3 regions of the Pseudomonas sp. AG1028 genome follow, and region 1 is predicted to be linked to each of the others. Evidence: riboswitches for the same ligand, from Rfam matches in the RefSeq annotation. Region 1 holds a riboswitch; each other region holds the start of a gene.

The links. A riboswitch is a leader RNA that binds a small molecule or an ion and turns the genes downstream of it on or off. The one in region 1 is predicted to bind manganese.
Region 2: linked by a shared signal. The riboswitch ahead of FB481_RS02330 (TMEM165/GDT1 family protein) and the one ahead of mntP (manganese efflux pump MntP) in region 1 are both predicted to bind manganese.
Region 3: linked by a shared signal. The riboswitch ahead of mntP (manganese efflux pump MntP) and the one ahead of mntP (manganese efflux pump MntP) in region 1 are both predicted to bind manganese.

Annotation. Positions count from the first base shown of each region.
Region 1 is NZ_VIVP01000010.1:170,377-176,729, reverse strand. Features, by position in the region: gene FB481_RS17975 (CHASE domain-containing protein) at 1-720, shown strand, start outside; gene FB481_RS17970 (diguanylate cyclase) at 725-1,714, shown strand; yybP-ykoY riboswitch at 2,438-2,602, shown strand; gene mntP (manganese efflux pump MntP) at 2,611-3,177, shown strand; gene FB481_RS17960 (hypothetical protein) at 3,181-4,086, shown strand; gene FB481_RS17955 (methyl-accepting chemotaxis protein) at 4,167-5,786, opposite strand; gene FB481_RS17950 (NAD(P)/FAD-dependent oxidoreductase) at 5,986-6,353, opposite strand, start outside.
Region 2 is NZ_VIVP01000001.1:509,067-515,419, reverse strand. Features, by position in the region: gene FB481_RS02350 (acetyl-CoA C-acyltransferase) at 1-298, shown strand, start outside; gene FB481_RS02345 (LysE family transporter) at 328-957, opposite strand; gene FB481_RS02340 (2-hydroxyacid dehydrogenase) at 1,064-2,029, shown strand; gene FB481_RS02335 (methyltransferase) at 2,102-3,100, shown strand; yybP-ykoY riboswitch at 3,162-3,305, shown strand; gene FB481_RS02330 (TMEM165/GDT1 family protein) at 3,397-3,984, shown strand; gene FB481_RS02325 (M48 family metallopeptidase) at 4,076-4,894, opposite strand; gene FB481_RS02320 (SOS response-associated peptidase) at 4,962-5,579, opposite strand; gene FB481_RS02315 (DUF2007 domain-containing protein) at 5,613-5,873, opposite strand; gene FB481_RS02310 (CPXCG motif-containing cysteine-rich protein) at 5,873-6,055, opposite strand; gene FB481_RS02305 (1-acyl-sn-glycerol-3-phosphate acyltransferase) at 6,201-6,353, shown strand, end outside.
Region 3 is NZ_VIVP01000004.1:228,184-234,536, forward strand. Features, by position in the region: gene FB481_RS08280 (membrane-bound PQQ-dependent dehydrogenase, glucose/quinate/shikimate family) at 1-1,528, opposite strand, end outside; gene mntP (manganese efflux pump MntP) at 1,741-2,304, opposite strand; yybP-ykoY riboswitch at 2,309-2,475, opposite strand; gene nhaA (Na+/H+ antiporter NhaA) at 2,563-3,930, opposite strand; gene FB481_RS08295 (polyamine ABC transporter substrate-binding protein) at 4,123-5,208, opposite strand; gene FB481_RS08300 (response regulator transcription factor) at 5,625-6,263, shown strand; gene FB481_RS08305 (MacB family efflux pump subunit) at 6,288-6,353, opposite strand, start outside.

The sequences.
Region 1 (6,353 bases):
GGCATGGATGATTTCCTGACCAAGCCTCTGGAGCCTTCTGCCCTGATTCGTGCCCTACGCCTCGCTGTGGAGCGCAAGCGTGGGGGCCCGCTTCCGGTACTCGCACTGTCTTCGCCAAGCAAAGGCCCGGACGATTGGCCAAGTATCCCGGGAATTGATGGCCAGGATGTCGCGAATCGACTGGGAGATGATCAGGCTCTTTTCATGTCTTCGCTGAAGCGGTTCTTTGCGGACTTCGTGGAGTTCGCTGACCATCGTCTCTTGTCACAGCCATCCCATGAGTTGGTAGCGCGCTTGCACAAGCTGCGTGGGACCGCGGCGTTGCTGGGAGCCAAGGAGCTCGCCGCCCGCGCGGGAAATGTAGAGCAATTGCTGCGTGACGGTGCGGCCGATGCGGCGACAAGACCTGCGCTCGAGGCCTTGTTGGCCGCTTATGCCGAACTGGACGGTCACACTCGTCTGCTCCGGGATAAGGCACCCTCGTTGCCAGTGGACGATATCGATCAAACCCAGGCGCAACAGGCACTCGCCATGCTTGAAGAACAATTGCGCAACCGCGACATGGCCGCATTGGACAGCTTTGCCCATGCTGCCAGCGCCATTCGCGAGATGGCAGGCGATTCTCAAGTAGCCGAGATTTGGCAGGCAGTCGACAATCTGGATTACGCGTTGGCGCTGGTGTTACTAGACCAGGCCCGTGCCAAGAGCAAGGAGCGTTAGAACGATGGAGCGCGCTACGACGATATTGATCGTTGACGATGATGTTTCGGCTGTCCGAGCCCTCAGCAAGGCCATCTCGGGGCTTGGACAGGTCTTGTTTGCTACCCAGGGCGACGCGGCTGTGGAGTTGGCTCGTCAGCAACAGCCTGACCTCATACTGCTCGACGCGCAGATGCCAGGCATCAGCGGCTTTGAGGTCTGCCGCATTCTCAAAGGCGACCCGTCGACCAGCAACATTCCAGTGATCTTCGTCACCGCCCATACCGAAGCGAGCATGGAAGAGGAGGGGCTGGAGCTCGGCGCCGTGGATTTCATCGGCAAGCCGATCCGTCCTGCTATCGTCGCCGCGCGGGTCAAAACCCATCTTCATCTGAAGCTGGCAATGGACCGATTGAACCGCCAGGCGCAGACCGACGGCATGACGGGGCTGGCCAACAGACGTGCGCTGGATCAGTCGATCGAGCGCGAATGGCAGTCGGTGCTGCGCACGCAGCGTGCATTTTCTCTGTTGCTGCTCGATATCGATTTCTTCAAGCGCTACAACGACCACTATAGTCATCTGATGGGGGATGAATGCCTGAGTGCGGTGGCGCGCGTGCTTGCTCGCTGTGCAGAGCGCCCCATGGACCTGGCGGCACGGTATGGGGGCGAGGAGTTCGCGATCGTGCTGCCCGAAACCACGCGTGATGGCGCATGCCGGGTTGCCGACAAGGTCATCGAAAATGTACGCGCCTTGAACATTGCACATGCGACGAGTGAGCTTGGCGTTGTGACTGTGTCGGTAGGTGTTGCGAGTTTCGATGCACAGAGCGCCGGCTGGAGCCTGCTGAATCATATATCAGCCAACCCGCCGGGGTTGTTGTTCGGCGCCGCGCAATTGCTCAGCGTGGCAGACAGGGCGCTCTATGCCGCCAAGCAATCCGGCCGTAACAGCAGTCGTTTCGAGGCTATAGAAGCGCTCGATGCACCAGGCAGTCCCGCGAGCTCCAGCTGAGATGCATCTGGCGCGTAAGCCAGGCCACAGGCGATCCGGCCTCGCTCAGATCGCTTTCGAGTTGGGGTAAGTCGCCAGATACCGTGATAGCTCATCTCTACCAGGTGCCCGATAAGGCGCGCCTGGCCCATCGCTCGGGATGAAGTAAGTATCTGCGCTTGGGTACCTGTCCCGCGCTTTGGCAACGTTGTCCGGCGGTAGCCAAGGCAGGACTATCGAGCCCGACTGAAACGAACTGCAGCCACATAACGAGACAAGATGCACTGTTCTTTCCCCGCCATGCCTGAGAACCGTCACCTCGTGCTCATTGAGAAGCTGCTTTGTACCCATGGCGCCAAGAAGTTTCTCCAGAGGGACATTGAGGTTCCTCATGTCCCCAGGCACTGCCAGCAGGGTGTGGCGGTGTTTGTCCATCGCCAGGCCTAGAACTCGGGCGAGTTCGTCTGGGCAAATACCGTACTTGAGGGTGTGGTGCAGCATGCTTTGCATCCTTGCGTCGGTTGATCCTGATCCTTGAAGAGCCGAGATATTAGGTAGAGCCACTAGGTCGGATGAATCGCTTTTCCGGGCGTGATTCAGCCTGTCAGGATCTGCTGGTCTTTCGCGCTGATTTGCAATGATCACTTCCCGGCTATGTGATGGCTTGAGACTAGTGAAAGCTGCCTCGCGTGAGTAGCCGCAATGAGGCTTTCTACAGGCTATGACTTTGAGTATAGTAGCCGCCCTTGTTGGGGAGTAGCCTGCTCACGGCTTTGGTCGTAGAGCGTTCGTGTCAACATTATCGGCAACATGCCGTGGCACGAACACCTGCCGGTTGGCGAGACCAACGATGCATCCACACCTAAAGTCGGGCGTGTGGACGTGTCGTTGACTCATAGCCCGGCTGGTAGTTAACCGTGAATCCCATCTCTCTCCTGTTCCTCGCCTTGGCGATGTCGACCGACGCCTTTGCAGCAGCCATTGGCAAAGGCGCCAGCCTTCATAAACCTCGCTTTACCGAAGCCCTGCGCACGGGCCTCATCTTTGGCGCCATCGAAGCCATCACTCCCATCATCGGCTGGTTCATCGGCCAAGCTGCCGTCAGCTTCGCAGAGGAGTGGGATCACTGGATCGCCTTCACGCTGCTCGTGCTGCTTGGTATTCATATGATCTACAACGGCTTGCAGGAGGACGAAGAGGAGCAAGAGCGTTCCGGCCAGCACTCCTTCTGGGTTCTGGCCGTCACGGCATTTGCGACCAGCATCGATGCGCTCGCCGTTGGCGTAGGCCTGGCATTTGTCGACGTCAACATCTTGGTTGCAGCAGCTGCCATCGGCGTCGCTACGGCGGTGATGGTGACCCTTGGCGTGATGCTTGGGCGTGTCTTGGGAACCGTCGTCGGCAAACGTGCCGAGATCATTGGTGGTGTAGTGTTGATGCTGGTTGGCGCCGGCATCCTCTTTGAACATCTGTCAGCGGTGTGATCAATGAGCGAGGTGATGCGTGAACACAATCAGCCTACCGTCAGGGCTCGCCGTGTACGTTTCGCTCTTAGCGCCTGCGCGCTATTGATCGCAGCTGCTTTGGCATTTTTTGCCTGGCAGAACTTCTACCCGGTACAGGCTTCGGAGGGCTGGCGTTATAGCGTCGCCCATGATCGATTGCCCAAGGTCGCCTCGTTGATTCCCTTGGCAGATGGGGCACTGATCCTGTCGCAGGAGCTTGATCATGGACAGGGGAGCATCGTGCAGATAGCTCCTGACGGCAGCCAGAAAACCCTATTGAACAACCTGTCCAAACCCGACGGCATGATAGCGGCTCGGGGAGGCTGGGTTTACAGCCAGGAAGCTGAAGGGGCGGTGGTGCGTTACTTCAAGGATGGCGTATCCACCGATCTCTTCACGGGCCAGAAAGTGCAAGGCTTGTGGGACGACGGTGACTACCTGTATGCGATAGAGGACCGCAAGGGGGACGGGCGGCTGCTACGTTATCGGTGGAGCGATGGTGCCCTTGAGACGGTCCGTGATCACCTCGACGAAGCGGAGTCCGTCACGCGCTGTGGCGATGGCAGGATGCTCTACACGGAAAAGCAGAAGGGCGTGGTACGTCAGTTGACCGACGATGGAAGCGATCCTGTCGTACTGGACAACCTGAACCAACCTACGTACCTGCTGTGCGACCGGCGCGGACTGTGGATCGGCGAAGACGCCACGCACCGTGCGCGTCTTCTGCTGCTCGACTCACAGGGGCGCCTGCAGACCGTACTGTCTTTCCTGAAGGCTCCCCAGATGCTTACGCCTACACCCCAAGGCACTTACCTGCTTGCAGAGGGGGGCCGGGATCGAATCCTGGAGATCACGCCGCCAGGTGGTGATGACGATCACGCTCAGTAGCGCTCGTCATCCGCTCGGTCATGCATGTCATTGCCTGGGAGGTATCTGCCCCAGGCAAAAGTAACCGCCTTGGACGTGCCTCAGACTACGAAGCGAGTCACCAGCTGGTTCAGATTGATGGCCAACTGGGACATCTCGCCGCAAGCGCTGGCTGTTTGGCTGGCGCCTGCGGCGCTCTGCGAAGCAAGATCACGAATACGCAGAAGGTTCTGATCCACCTCACGCGCAACATGCGATTGCTCTTCAGATGCAGTGGCAATCTGCAGGTTGCGCTCATTGATGTGGGTGATCGCCGTTGCGATTTGATCCAGGGAGCTGCTTGCCTCCTGCGCGATGTCCAGGGATTGGTTGGCCAGGTCACGGCTGGTGCCCATCGCCTGAACAGCGTGTTCGGAATCAGTCTGAATGGCCGCAATCATCTGCTCGATTTCCTGGGTCGACATCTGGGTGCGATGCGCCAATGCCCTGACTTCGTCAGCGACCACTGCGAAGCCGCGCCCCTGTTCGCCAGCACGGGCCGCTTCGATTGCGGCGTTCAAGGCCAGGAGGTTGGTCTGTTCTGCGATACCGCGAATGACTTCCACGACCTTGGAGATATTCTGCGCACGATCCGACAGCCCCTGGATCTGTTCGCTCGTCTGTTCCACGTTGCCGCTCAGGCGCTGGATCGATTTCAGCGTCTGCGACACTCGCTCCAAACCGGCCTCGGTGAAGCCCTGGGTGCGCTTGGATTCTTCTGAGGCTGACTCGGCGTTGCGGGCTACTTCATCCACTGCAGCGCTCATTTCCGTGACGGCCGTCGCGGCCTGATTGACCTCGTCATTCTGCGCGACCATGCCGCGGCTGGAGGCCTCCGTGACCGCCGTCATTTCCTCGGCGGCTGAAGCCAGCTGGGTCGAAGAGTCCGAGATCTGCACGATCGTATGGCGCAGGTTCTGCTGCATCTGCGCGAGCGCCCTGAGCAGCCTGCCTGCTTCGTCGGTTCCGCTTACGTGCACTTCTTTGGACAGGTTGCTGCCTGCGATTCGTTCTGCAACGGTCAGTGCATCGTTTATCGGCGCTGTAATGCTCCTGACCAGCAGGGCTGCAAGAGCAATGGTCAACAGCACCACGGCGATCACTATCGCGATAGTAAGCGCCATACCCGACGAGTAGATTTCAGCTGCGTTTTGACCGGCGTGCTCTGCGCCCTTGTCGTTAAAGTCGGTGAGGTCCTTGATCTGCTCTTCCATCTTGTTTGTCAGCGGTCGGATGCCTGTGCTGACAAGACTCACAGCTGAGGCGATGTCACCAGCCCTCATCATGGGTTCCAACAGGTCCAACTGCTTGGCATAGGCCTCGGCGCTGCCCTTCACTGCGTTAAATAGTGTGCGTTCGGTATCGCTGGCGATAAGCGGCTCGTAGTTTGCGACGGCATCCGTTAAGGCCTTGCGGTACCCGGGAAAGCTTTCGATGGTGCGCTGGATGCTTTTGGGATCAGCCAAGCCACGTTGGGTTTCGAGCCTCAGCCGAAGCGTAGCCGCGTTCATGATCCCGGTTTGGCGCACACTGGCCATCCAGTTCTGTTCAACGTCCATTTCGATATCGCGCAGTTTTCCCATCTGTAGAACGGCGACCACACCGAGCACGAAAACGAGCCCTACGATCAGTGCGAAGAAGAGGGCAGCGCGTGGAGCAAGGTTGAGATTTCTAAGGCTCATGGGAAAGATTCCGGGCGTTGAAGGTGGATGACCTGAGTGAGCTATCGACCTTGCCCAGGGAATATTTAAATATCAGCGTGCGTTTCCGACGGGCTGCTAGGTCACTCGCTAGCAGCTGGATAGCTCGTCCGGCCGGAACATCTTTTTAGTGTTTCAGTAGCTGGTCGAGTGCGTCGGACTTGCCATGGATGGTGAGCGATCAACCAACGTAGCGTTGACTTGATTGAGCCTGTTTTAGATGTCGTATCAGATGGGGAAGGATGTATTCTGCATCGGGGCCTACACCTCGAAGCGTGGCTGACGCGAAGTTACGTTGTCGAGGCAAGCCAACGAAGAACAGTCCCGGTAGCGTCTGAGCCACCCCATTTTTCTGCAGTAGGCGCCCATGCTGATCTCGTACTGGCAGGTTATCTAGAAAGGAAATGTTCGGCTGAAAACCGGTAGCGAAGATCAGGCTGTCGACGGTTTCGTGATGATCGTCTGCCCATATGACCCCATCTGAGGTAAGGCGGGTAAACATAGGCTTGCGCTGCAGCAAGCCAGACCTTATCGCCCGACGATATTTGC
Region 2 (6,353 bases), on a different contig from region 1:
CGCTATCAGCAAGGTGCAGCACAAGGCCGGCTGGCAGAAGAACGAGGTGGATCTATTTGAAATCAACGAGGCCTTCGCCATGGTCACCATGTTGGCCATGCAGGAGCATGACCTCGCTCACGCCAAGGTGAATATCTACGGTGGCGCCTGCGCGCAGGGGCATCCGGTCGGCTCGACCGGCTCGCGGATCATCGTCACGCTGATCAACGCCCTGCGCCAGACCGGCGGCAAGCGCGGCATCGCCTCGCTGTGCATCGGCGGCGGCGAAGCAACAGCGGTCGCGGTTGAGGTGTTGTAAGAGACCAGTCAGGGGCGCGCTCGCGCCCCTTATTTCAGCTCGGTAAACGCCAGCTTGATCCCCAGACCAACCAGTACCGCGCCCATCAGACGATCGAACCAGTGGCCCAAGCGCGCGAAGCCGTCGCGCACACGCTGCTGGCTGAACAGCATTGCCACCAGGCAGAACCACAAGGCCGTCGCCACGGCCAGATAAACGCCGTAGCCGCCCTGCACGAGCAACGGGGTGTGGGGGTTGATCACCACGGTAAACAACGACAGGAAGAACAGCGTCGCTTTGGGGTTAAGGCCGTTGGTCACGAAGCCGGTAACGAAGCCGCCGCGTGGCGTTCTCGCTGGAGCGGCGGCTTGTTCCTGAACCGCGCCGGGCGCTGCCGGCTGCGCCCGCAGTGCCTTGAAGCCGATATACAGCAGGTAGGCGGCGGCCAGCCACTTCAGCGCGTTGAACAGCACGATCGACTGGGACACGATCAGGCCGATGCCCAGTAGCGAATAGGCTACGTGCACAAAAATTCCGGTGCCCACGCCCAGCGCACAGAACACACCGGCACGGCGCCCATGGGCCACGCTCTCACGCACCACGATGGCGAAGTCCGGTCCCGGGCTGGCCACGGCCAGCAGATGGATGAGGGCAACGGTAAAGAATTCCATCCAGTACACGGCGACTCCAGGATTGGCTAGTGGGTCCAAGGGCGCACTCTGCGGCAGAGCACTTCTGATAGGCTGCACTTTACTTCCCGACAGGACAGCCAGAAAGGTACAGCTGATGAGTAAAACAGGCCGCGCAGTGTTTCTCGATTATCGCTCCCTCGACCTCGGCGATCTGGACATGGCGCCGCTGCGCGAGCCCTTCGCCGAGCTGGTACTGCACGACCAAAGCAGCCCGGTGCAGATCATCGAGCGTCTGCAGGGCGCCCGCGTAGCGATCAGCAACAAGGCGGTGATCGATGCGGACGTGTTGGCAGGCTGCCCCGAGCTCGAACTGATCCTCGTTGCTGCCACCGGCACCAATAACATCGACCTCGCCGCCGCCCGGGCGCATGGCGTCACCGTGTGCAACTGCCAGGGTTACGGCACACCTTCGGTGGCCCAGCACACCCTGACACTCCTGCTCGCCCTGGCCACAAGTCTGCAAGACTATCAGCGTGATGTTCGCGCTGGCCGTTGGCAGCAGTCGCCCATGTTCTGCCTGCTCGACCACCCCATCGTCGAGCTCGAAGGCAAGACGCTGGGGCTGCTCGGTCATGGCGAGCTGGGCGGCGCAGTAGCCAGATTGGCCGAAGCGTTCGGCATGCGCGTGCTCTATGGCCAACTGCCGGGGCGCCCGCCCCGCGCTGATCGGCTCGCGCTGGACGAGTTGCTCACCCAGGCCGATGCCCTGACCCTGCACTGCCCGCTCACCGAACAGACCCGCAACCTGATTGGAGCCCGCGAGCTCGATCTGCTCAAGCCAGGCGCCTTCGTGATCAACACCGCCCGCGGCGGCCTGATCGACGAACAGGCTCTGGCCGACGCCCTACGAGCGGGAAAGCTGGGCGGTGCAGCCACCGACGTGCTGACCCAGGAACCACCCAGAGAAGGCAATCCATTGCTGGCCGACGACATTCCGCGACTGATAATCACCCCGCACAGCGCCTGGGGCGCTCGCGAGGCGCGCCAGCGGATCGTCGGCCAACTGGCGGAAAACGCCGCGGGATTTTTCGCAGGCCATGCCAAACGCCAAGTCAACTGATCCTTTGGTACCTCGGGCTTGCAGCTTAAGGTCCACGCCCCTACCCTTCGCGCTTTTGCCGGGGTATAGCTGATGGATCCGCGAAGTGAAGTGCTGCTGCGCCAGGCCGAACTATTCGCTGGCCCCGCCTTGCTCGCGGGCTTGCCGGCCGATGATCTGCTCGGGCAGCTACCACAGGCTGCAGGCTGGAGCTGGCATGCAGGCGATCACGCCCGACTGGAAGGGCGTTTTGCCGGGCGTAGCGCCTTTGGCGTCATGCCGCCGGCGGCCGCCTGCGAGACGGCCGTGCTGTTCCTGCCTAAGTCCCGCGAATTGACGGCCTATCTGCTCGACGCCCTGGCCTCCCGCCTGCCCGGCAAACCGCTGTATCTGGTGGGCGAGAAGCGCGCCGGCGTCGAACGTGCCGCCAAGCAGATGGCCGCCTACGGCAAGCCGCGCAAGCTCGACAGCGCACGCCACTGCCAGCTGTGGGAGGTGCGGGTTGATCTGGCTCCGGCCGAACCCGACCTGAACGCACTGGCTCAGCGCTACAGCCTGCCGCTGGCTGACGGCCCCCTCGAGATAGTCACCCTGCCCGGTGTATTCAGCCACGGCCGCCTGGATATCGGCAGCGCACTGCTGCTCGAATACCTGGATCAATTGCCAGATGGCCATCTGCTCGACTTCGGCTGCGGCGCAGGCGTGCTCGGTGCAGTGCTCAAGCGCCGCTATCCGCAAAGCCAAGTCACGATGCTGGACGTCGACGCCTTCGCCGTCGCCAGCAGCCGCCTGACCCTGGCCGCCAACGGGCTGCAGACCGAGGTGATCAGCGGCGATGGTATTGCCGCCGCGCCCTTCGAACTGAGCGCAATTCTGAGCAACCCGCCCTTCCATCAGGGCGTACATACTCATTACCAGGCCAGCGAAGACCTGATGCGCCAGGCCTCGCAGCATCTGCGCAAGGGCGGCCAGATCCGCCTGGTGGCCAACCGTTTTCTCAAGTACCCGCCGCTGATCGAACAGCATATCGGCCCCTGCCAGACCCTGGCCGATGCCGATGGCTTTCGTATCTACCAGGCGACCCGCCCGTAACGCAGGTCGCCTGCGGCAGAGCGGCGCAGGCCTTGCCCAACGTGAGGCGTTTGGGCAGAATGCGCGCGTCCTAGGGGAGTAGTCTCCCGCGAGCACCAGCTCGCCCGGCATGCATCAACATACTTGGTCCACAGACCATGGTGCGTGCGACCCAAGATCCGCCGAGATGGATCTGCGCCGTTCGGCTCGAACGCCGCACAGGGTTTGACAAGACCTATGACACGAACACCTTACCCGGGGCGGGGAGGTCGTCCGTGTCATAGCCGTGTCTACCCGCCCCTTTAGGAAGCCTGATGCTGGAATCCCTGTTCGTTCCCACTCTGATCGTTGCCCTGGCGGAAATCGGCGACAAGACGCAACTGCTCGCCCTGTTGCTGGCCGCACGCTTTCGCAGGCCCTGGCCAATCATCTGGGGCATGGTCGCCGCCACCCTTGCCAATCACCTGGCCGCCGGCGCGGTAGGCAACTGGGTCGCAGGTCTGCTCTCGCCCGCGCTGCTGAGCTGGATTCTGGCGGCGTCCTTTATCGCCGTGGCACTGTGGACACTGATCCCCGACAAGCTCGACGATGACGAAAGCTCCAGCCTCAAACGCTATGGGCCGTTCCTGACCACCCTGGTGGCCTTCTTCCTGGCGGAGATGGGTGACAAGACCCAGGTGGCGACAGTGATGCTCGCCGCCCAGTACCCACACTTCATCATGGTGGTGCTGGGGACTACGCTGGGCATGCTGATCGCCAACGTACCGGTGGTGCTGGCCGGCAACTTTGCGGCCGACCGCCTGCCGCTCACTCTGATTCGCCGGCTTGCCGCCCTCGCCTTCGCCGTACTGGCGATCTATGCGGCGTACCAGGCCATGCTGTTGAGTGGCTTTTTAAACGGCTGAACTCCCAGGGACAAAACCAACGCCGGCACAAGGTTTTGGCCTTGAAGCTGAGCCGCCACCAAGCAGACGGTGGCGGCTTTTCACATCGTGATCAGCCTTTCTTGGCCTGCTGATACAGTGGCATGACTTTCGGGATAGCCGCCTGCAGCGAGGCGATACGGCTCGACGAGGATGGGTGCGTGCTCATGAACTCTGGCGGCGCACCTTCGCTGGCCTTGGCCATCTTTTGCCACAGGCTGACCGCCGCATTGGGGTTGTAGCCTGCACGTGCAGCGAGTTCGAGGCCGATCAGGTCGGCTTCGTTCTCGTTGCCGCGGCTATTGGGTAGCGTCATGCCGTAATTCACTGCAGCATCGGCCAGTGCCATCTGGTCCGAGCTGACGCCCAGTAGCGCGGCAGCGCCCTGCTTCGCCAAGTTCACGCCATAGGCCTTGGACATCGCTTCGCGGCCGTGCTCACGCAGGGCATGGGCGATCTCATGGCCCATGACCGCGGCGATTTCGTCATCGGTAAGATTCAGCTTGTCGATGATGCCGGTGTAGAAAATGATCTTGCCGCCTGGGCCGCAGTTGGCGTTCAGCTCAGGGCTCTTGATCAGGTTGACCTCCCATTGCCACTGGGCCGCATCCGGACGGAACAGCGGCGCCTGCTTGATCAGGCGGTCGGCCACACGCTGCAAGCGCTTGGCCTCGGCACTGTTCTTGTCCAGCGCGCCCTGGCTGGAGGCTTCCTTCAACGTTTGCTGATAGGACTGGGCATACATCTGGTTGACCTCATCGGTCGACAGCGCACTGAACATGTACTGCTTGCGCTCGACGCCGACCGAGCCACCGCTGGTGGTATTGACGGCTTGGCATCCTGCCAGCAGCAGAGCCGCGGTCAGCGTGGTGATGGACAACGACGGTTTCATGCTGGATCTCCCTGGTAACTAAGAAAGGTATGCTAGGGGCTGCCCGTATTTCAGTGCAAGCAAAGCCTCAGGCAGGCGTCAGGCACTCCGGCCCGTCGAGCTTCGGGTCATTGACCAGATTGCTCAACACGCGTTCGCGCAGCGCTATCGGCTTGGCGACGAGCAGCGCCTGCAATTCCTCAGGCGGCGTATCGGCGGCCAACCAGCGCTGCCGTTGCTCGGTATCGAGAATCAAGGGGCGACGCAGCGTCGCGGCCGCCTGGGTGATCATGGCCGTACTCAGGTACACGTGCCCTTCCACTGGATAGGCCTGCCATACCGCTGCGAAATACAGCAGCGAATCCTCGCCGCTCAGCCAGTACGGGCGCTTGCGCGCCGCGCCGCGCCATTCATAGAAACCGTTGGCAGGAATCAGGCCGCGGCGCAGACGAAACGCCTCGCGAAACATCGGCTGCTCGCTCAGGGTTTCGGCACGGGCGTGGGATGGCGTCTTCGACAGATCCTTGAGCCAGGCGGGCGTCAGCCCCCAGCGCGCACGAACCAAGGCGGGCTGCTCATGTGCGCTGCGCAGCAGCAACACCTGGGAGCCAGGTGCCAGGTTCCAGTGCGGTAGCTGGTCAGCGGGAAAACCAGGCTGCGCCGCGAAGGCGGGCGTCCAGCGAAACAGCGCGAAGCGTCCACTCATGAAGGGCTCATCGGGATGGGTGGCGCAAGCTGTTCAACACAGCAATACGCCCTGAACAGAGTCCGGCTCGTCACCGGGTAGCGGTTGCGCGCCATTGTACTCGCCGATCAACCAGCGGGCGCGCTCGGCGTCGACGTCCTCGACCAGCATGCCAAGCAGCCCGCAGGCCGGCAGTTCGCCCACGGCGCCAGACAGATGGGCGCCGACCAGATGTGCCCGGATGCCTTCGCTGGCCAGCATGGCCTTGAGCAACTCGCCCTCCATCAAGTCCTGCGGCTCGTAAACGCGCTTCATCAATCGTTCTCCCCGCGCACATCCAGATGCCAGCTCTGCCCATCGGTTTCGAGCAGAAAGACGATGGGCCTGCAGCATACCGGGCAGTCCTCGATGTATTGCTGATCGCCCGCTGACAAATCCAGCACAGCCTCGACCGGTTCACCGCAATAGGGGCACTGGTAATCCTGGGTTTCCAACATGGGGCGCCTCCGGGTGACTTGCAGGGTATAATGCTCGACCACTTGCCGCTCCCGGGTTGCCGTCACGCTGTCATCAGGCGTTATCACGGCACGGGGCGCAGCGCTTTCAACTCTTCAATCGCAGCGATAATCACAAGAGATCATGATGGGCGAATTCGACAGCATCCGACCCTACGCCGACGCGGAAATTCCAGCGGTTCTGGCGCGCCTGTTGGCCGACGATGCGTTTCTCGACATCCTTACCCAGTTTCGTTTTCCGCGCCTGGCCGGCCCGTTTGGCTGGGCGCTCAAACCTTTT
Region 3 (6,353 bases), on a different contig from region 1:
CGGCCTTGGTGCCGAACACCAGCGCCGGAACCTTGCTGCCGTCGGGCTGGGTGAAGTCGATGAAGCTCGGCTGCATCGGCACGTCGAAGTCCCAGAGGTCGTTGTGCACGACCTGATAGACCCACTTCTCATCACCGGTGGTGGCGTCCAGCGCCAGCATAGAGGCACCGTACTTGCGGTCCAGCGCGGTGTGCTTGAGGCTCCACAGGTCGATGGCGGCGCTGCCGACCGGCATGAACACCGTGTTGGAGTCCGGATCGTAGGACATCGGCGCCCAGACATTCGGCGTGGAACGGGTATAGGTGTCGCCCACCGCTGGCGCTTCGCGATCTTCCGGCTTGCCCGGGTCGAATGCCCAGCGCATCTCACCGGTGATCACGTCGAAGCCGCGCATCACGCCGCCCGGCATATCCGTGCTGACGTTGTCGGCTACACGGCCGCCAACCACCACGGTCGTGCCGGCCAGGGTCGGCGCCGAGGTCAGTGAATACTGGCCCGCATCGGCACCCTTGCCCAATCCCGCCTTGAGGTCGACACGACCCTGTACGCCGAAGTCGGAGCAGAACTCGCCGGTGTTGGCGTCCAGGGCGATCAGCTCGGACTCGATGCTGTTCATCAGAATGCGCTGCTGGCAAGCGGCGCCGGCCGCTACGCTGGCCACCTTGATGGGCGTCGAATTCGGCTGCGTGGGCTGGGCGATCGGCCGCGTGGCATCGAAGTACGCGAGGCCGCGGCAGCGCATCCACTTCTTCTGCTGGGCATTGATCTGCCGGTTCCAGATTTCCTTGCCGGTAGCCGCTTCCAGGGCGATGACGTTGTTGTGCGGGGTGCACAGGAATACGCGGTCACCGACCTGTAGCGGCGTTTGCTGGTCTTCGGCGCCATTGCCGGTCGGGCTTTCCGGGACGTCACCGGTGCGATAGGTCCAGGCGACCTGCAGATTCTTGACGTTATCGGGGGTGATCTGGTCCAGCGCGACGAAACGCGAGCCGCCTGGCGTGTTGCCGTAGTGCTCCCAGTTTTGCTGCGCCTCGCTCGCCGGCGTCGCCACCGGCGCATTGCCACTGGCGGCCACCACCGGATGGGGCTGGAACATGCCCCATACCGCGGCGCCGAAACCCAGTAACAACACACCGGCCGCCACGAAGGCCGGCGCCGGCCTGGCGGTACGGCCGCTACCGCGCTGCAGCAGCGGATAGGACAACGCCACGCAGATCATGAAGCCGGTCAGCACCATCAACCGCGAGATCAGCGGCCAGAAATCCAGGCCGGCGTCCCACAGGGACCAGGCCAGGGAGCCGACGAACACCGCTGCGAACAGCACACCGCCAGAAGCCCGAGCACGCACGATCTGTAAGCCAGCGACCAGCATCACCACACCGGCGATCAGGAAGTAGGCACTGCCGCCAAGCGCGACCAGGCGGTACCCGTAAACGCTGAAAAACAGGCCGGTTGCCAGAATGACCAGGCCGAGCGCCGCGAGCCAAAGTCGCGCGACAGCCGAAGGTGGCGATCTATCGTTTGCCATCGAATAATCCAAGAAGTCGTTTTAGAAGAGCCCGGCGGGCGATTAACCGGCAATTATACAAGCGCAGCGGCTGTCGAAATATTCAGAAACATGGCTGAATTCATCTATATGTATCGTTTTTCACGATGCCGTTTCGCTGAGTACTCGCAACCGCCCTACTCCAACGTCCGCAAAAGCCTGACGAACGCGCTGCAGCGCAGCGGGCGCGAGCATCACATGGTGTGCTCGTAGAGAATCGCTGCGCCCACGCCAATCAGCACCAGGCCGCCGAGGATCTCAGCCTTTTGACCGATGGCGGTGCCAATCAGACGGCCGAGCATCACACCGATGGTGGCCATGGTCATGGTCGCCAGGCCGATAGCCAGTGACGCCACCCAGATGTTCACGTCGACGAAGGCCAGGCCGATGCCCACCGCCAGCGCATCGATGCTGGTAGCGAGCGCCGTGGCGGCCAGCAGCCAGAACGAATGGGACTTGGGCTTTTCCTCTTCCTCATCAGCGTCGGGTCGCAAGCCTGCGTAGATCATATGCACGCCGAGCAGCAGCAATAGCGTGAAGGCGATCCAGTGATCCCACTCTTCGGCAAAACTGGCGGCCGCCTGGCCGATGAACCAGCCGATCACCGGCGTAATAGCTTCGATCACGCCAAAGATCAGCCCGGTACGCAGCGCGTCGAGAAAACGGGGTTTATGCAGCGAAGCACCCTTGCCAACAGCCGCGGCGAAGGCATCGGTGGACATGGCGAAAGCCAGGAGAACGAGGGATAGGAAGCTCACGGTTACGTCTCGGTCGGGCTATGAGTCAATGACGGATACACGCGCCCGACCTTAGGCACGTATCTGTCATTGGTCTCACCAACCGAAAGGTGTTCGTACCACGGCTGCTGCCGAGAATGTTGATACGAACGCTGCCAAATAAAATTGGCAGCAGGCTACTCCCCAAAGAGGCCCGCACTTTACCCAAAAGTACGGGCCGAAAAAACCATTTTCTCTGGGTATCAATCGCTTGCCGAAGGCCGAAAGACAAGCAGCAGATCAGGCCGCGCTGGAAGAACCCTGGCTACGCAAACGCTTTACGTAAAGCACACCCCAGATCAACCCCAAGATTGCCGAAGCCAGCGAGCCAAGCAGCACGCCCAGCTTGGCTGCAGCCAGCAGGTTGGCATCGCTGAACGCCAGGTTGGCGATGAAGATCGACATGGTGAAGCCGATCCCGGCCAGCAGACCGATCAGCGCGACGCCGCGCCAGGACACGTCGGCCGGCAGGCGGCACAGGCCAAGCCTGACCACCAGCCAGCTGACGCTGATAACCCCGGCCGGCTTGCCGACCAGCAGCGCGATGGCCACGCCCAGCATCACCCAGTGCGAAGTTGCCGACGAAAGATCGGTTCCGCCCAGGCTCACACCGGCGTTGGCCAGGGCGAACAGCGGCATCAGGCCAAAGGTGACCCAGGGGTGCAGTGCCAGTTGCACGCGCACCACCGGTGGCAACAGCTCGCGCTGGGCCAGGCGCAATTCACGCACAGATTGGGCAGCTTCGTTGGACGCCACCGCCGTACCACTGTCGTCTTCCAGCTCACGGGCGATACGGCCCACGGCATCACGCGGCAGCTCGCGGGTTGGCAGGCAGATCACCGGCGTCATCAGGCCGAGAATCACCCCAGCCAGAGTCGGGTGCGCACCGGTCATCAGCAGCCCCCCCCACATCAGGCCGCCAGGCAGTACATAGGCGAAAGCCGAGCCAATACCAATGCGCTGCAGACCCAGCACTGCCAGTGCACCGATGCCAGCCAGGGCAAAGCCGCTGTAGTTGAGGCCGTCGGAATAGAACAGCGCGATGAGGATCACCGCGATCACGTCATCGATCACCGCCAGGGTCAGCAGAAAGATGCGCACGCCAGAAGGAATACCTTTGCCCAGCAAGGCCAGCAGGCCGACCGCGAAGGCGATATCGGTGGCGGCCGGAATCGCCCAGCCGTGCAGACCGGCGCCCTTCAAATTGAGGCTGGCGTAGATTAGCGCGGGCATGATCACCCCGCCGCAGGCTGCGGCAATGGGCAACGACGCCTGGCGCAGATCGGCCAGGGCGCCATCATGCATCTCGCGGCGAATCTCCATGCCGACGACCAGAAAGAACAGGGTCATCAGGCCATCGTTGATCCAGAAATGCAGGGACTGGCTAACGCCAAAGCTACCGAAGCCAAACGACACGGGCGCATGCCAGAGCGCGTGATAACTGTCGGCATAGGGCGAATTGGCCCAGATCAGCGCGGCGGCGGTGGCCAGCAGCAGCACCACACCGCTGAAGGCTTCACGATGAAGGAGGTTACGAACGCAGGCGAAGGCATGCTCAGCCAAACGCTGGGCACGGGGAATATCCTGAAAGGACGGGCGCGATTTCATGGACGAACGAGCTCCGCGCGGCGGCCCGACCAACGCAACAGACCTGTCTCACCGCACCATGCGGCTAACACCCGGGCGTCATCCTACACAGATGATCACTTCAGGCACCAGCCCCACCGACGATCAGATGCAAGATGAGAGAACTGTCGAAATAGCGTAACGGCGGCGCTCACAAGGCGCCGCTACGCGGGCTCAGCGCCCGGTTTTGATCCGCGTCCACTCACGGGTGATGATGCGCTGGATTGGCGCTGGAAGGTCGGCGGACACGTAGAGTTTGCCGATCACCTCATCGGCCGGGTAGATGCCCGGGTTGTCACGCACGCCCGGCTCGAGTAGCGCGGTGGCATCCTTGTTGGGGTTGGCGTAGCCCACGTAATCGCTGACCGGCGCGATCACCTCGGGGCGCAGCAGATAATTGATCAGCGCATGGGCGCCATCGGGGTTACGGGCATCGCGGGGAATGGCGAGCATGTCGAACCACAGGTTGGCGCCCTCCTTCGGAATCACATAACGGATATCCACCGACTTGCCGGCGTCCTTGGCACGACTCTGGGCCTGCATCACGTCACCCGAATAGCCGACCGCCACGCAGATATCACCGTTGGCCAAGTCCGAGATATAGCGCGAAGAGTGAAAGTAGGTCACCGACGGCGCCAGTTTCTGAAGCAGCGCCGAGGCCTTGGTGTAATCGTCGGGCTCATGGCTATTGGGGTCGAGCCCAAGATAATGCAGCGCCTGGGGAATAATCTTCACCGGCGCATCGAGAAAGGCCACGCCACAGCCCTTCAGCTTGGCCAGATTGTCGGCGTTGAACACCAGTTCCCAGGAATCAACCGGCGCGCCATCGCCCAGCACCGCCCTGACCTTCTCGGCGTTGTAGCCAATACCGACCGTCCCCCACATATACGGCACCGCGTATTTGTTTCCAGGGTCAGCGGCCTCAAGGCGCTGCATCAGACGCGGATCCAGATGCGACCAGTTGGGCAGCTTGCCGCGCTCCAGCGGCTGGTACACCTGGGCGCGAATCTGCTTGGACAGAAACTGGCTGGACGGCACCACCAGATCGTAGCCGGAGTGTCCGGACAATAGCTTGGCTTCCAGCATCTCGTTGGTTTCGAAGACATCGTAGGCCACGGCGATGCCGGTTTCCTTCTCGAAGTTCTTCAGGGTGTCGGGGCCCATGTAGTCGGACCAGTTGTAGAAATGCACCTGTTTGTCATTGGCTTGGACGGTGGTGCAGGCGATGAGGCTGAGACTGGCGAACAGCAGCTTGTTCATGGTCGTTTCTCCTGGAACAACAAGTCAGGCAGCCGTGAATGGCACTACTTGAGGCAAGCATAGGAACGAATTCGCAGAATTACCCTGAATACCCTTCAAAGACTTCGAGTCTTTTCTACACGTGCCCAACCAAAAAGCCAGCCACATTTTCACAAAATGGGAACGGCGCGCAGCGAACTCCCCCTACATGTGCACAAATAAAACGCTTTGGAGGAACTAAGGCGCGTAACCGAGCGGAGCTGGTTTCAAAGTCGACGTCAAGTGGTCACAACACCAGGACTACTCTGGCACGGCATGGCAATAGCCCTTTCATCGCTTTCCGAATCTGAATGCCAAGCGAATCACACCAAAATGACCAGCAGGTCATATAATCACCTGACAACAAATTCTCAGTTTTGAATTCATGGATGAAAATCATGCCTTATCGTCTGCTGCCACAGATAGGTAGAGCGATTGCCAGTATTGGAAGCAACCAGTTCACCATTGCTCTTCACAATCTGATCATGGAAAAACTGGGCGTGGATGCTGCCCACTTTCAGTCGATCGCTCTCCTGGCCTCGCCCAATGAGCCCGAGCAAACGCTTGACGACTTGATAACATCGAACAGCGGTCAATTACCGCCTGATAGCGCCTCGCGCCTGCGCATTCAAGAAAGCACCGAACATTTCCAGCACAGCATCGTGGTATTCCGCCAGGAGCCTCTTGGTGATGAGGAGGCAAACCAACTCAATCATCTAGCCCCATTGCTGTTTTCACTACTCGAACAACATCTGCAATGCCAACGAAGCCGTGCCGTCATTTCCACCAGTATCGAGGAGCGTTTTCAAGAGCGCTTACGCGTAACGGGCATGAAATTATCAGAGCGCGAAAAACAGGTTTGCCTGGGACTGCTTGCAGGGCATACAGCCCCGCAGCAGGCCGAGCGTCTTAAGCTTACCGTCAACACAGTCGGCAGCTACATGCGCCGCGCCACGGCAAAGCTCGGTATCAGCGGCCGGAACGCACTGATGCGCTGGCTGTATGAATCATCCGACACCATGCCGTCAGCCAACTAGGGTCTTATAACCCTTGCAAGACTCTCAATCCCGGGCTAAGGCATTGATTGGATCGAGCCGGGCAGCGTTGCGCGCCGGCACGAAACCAAA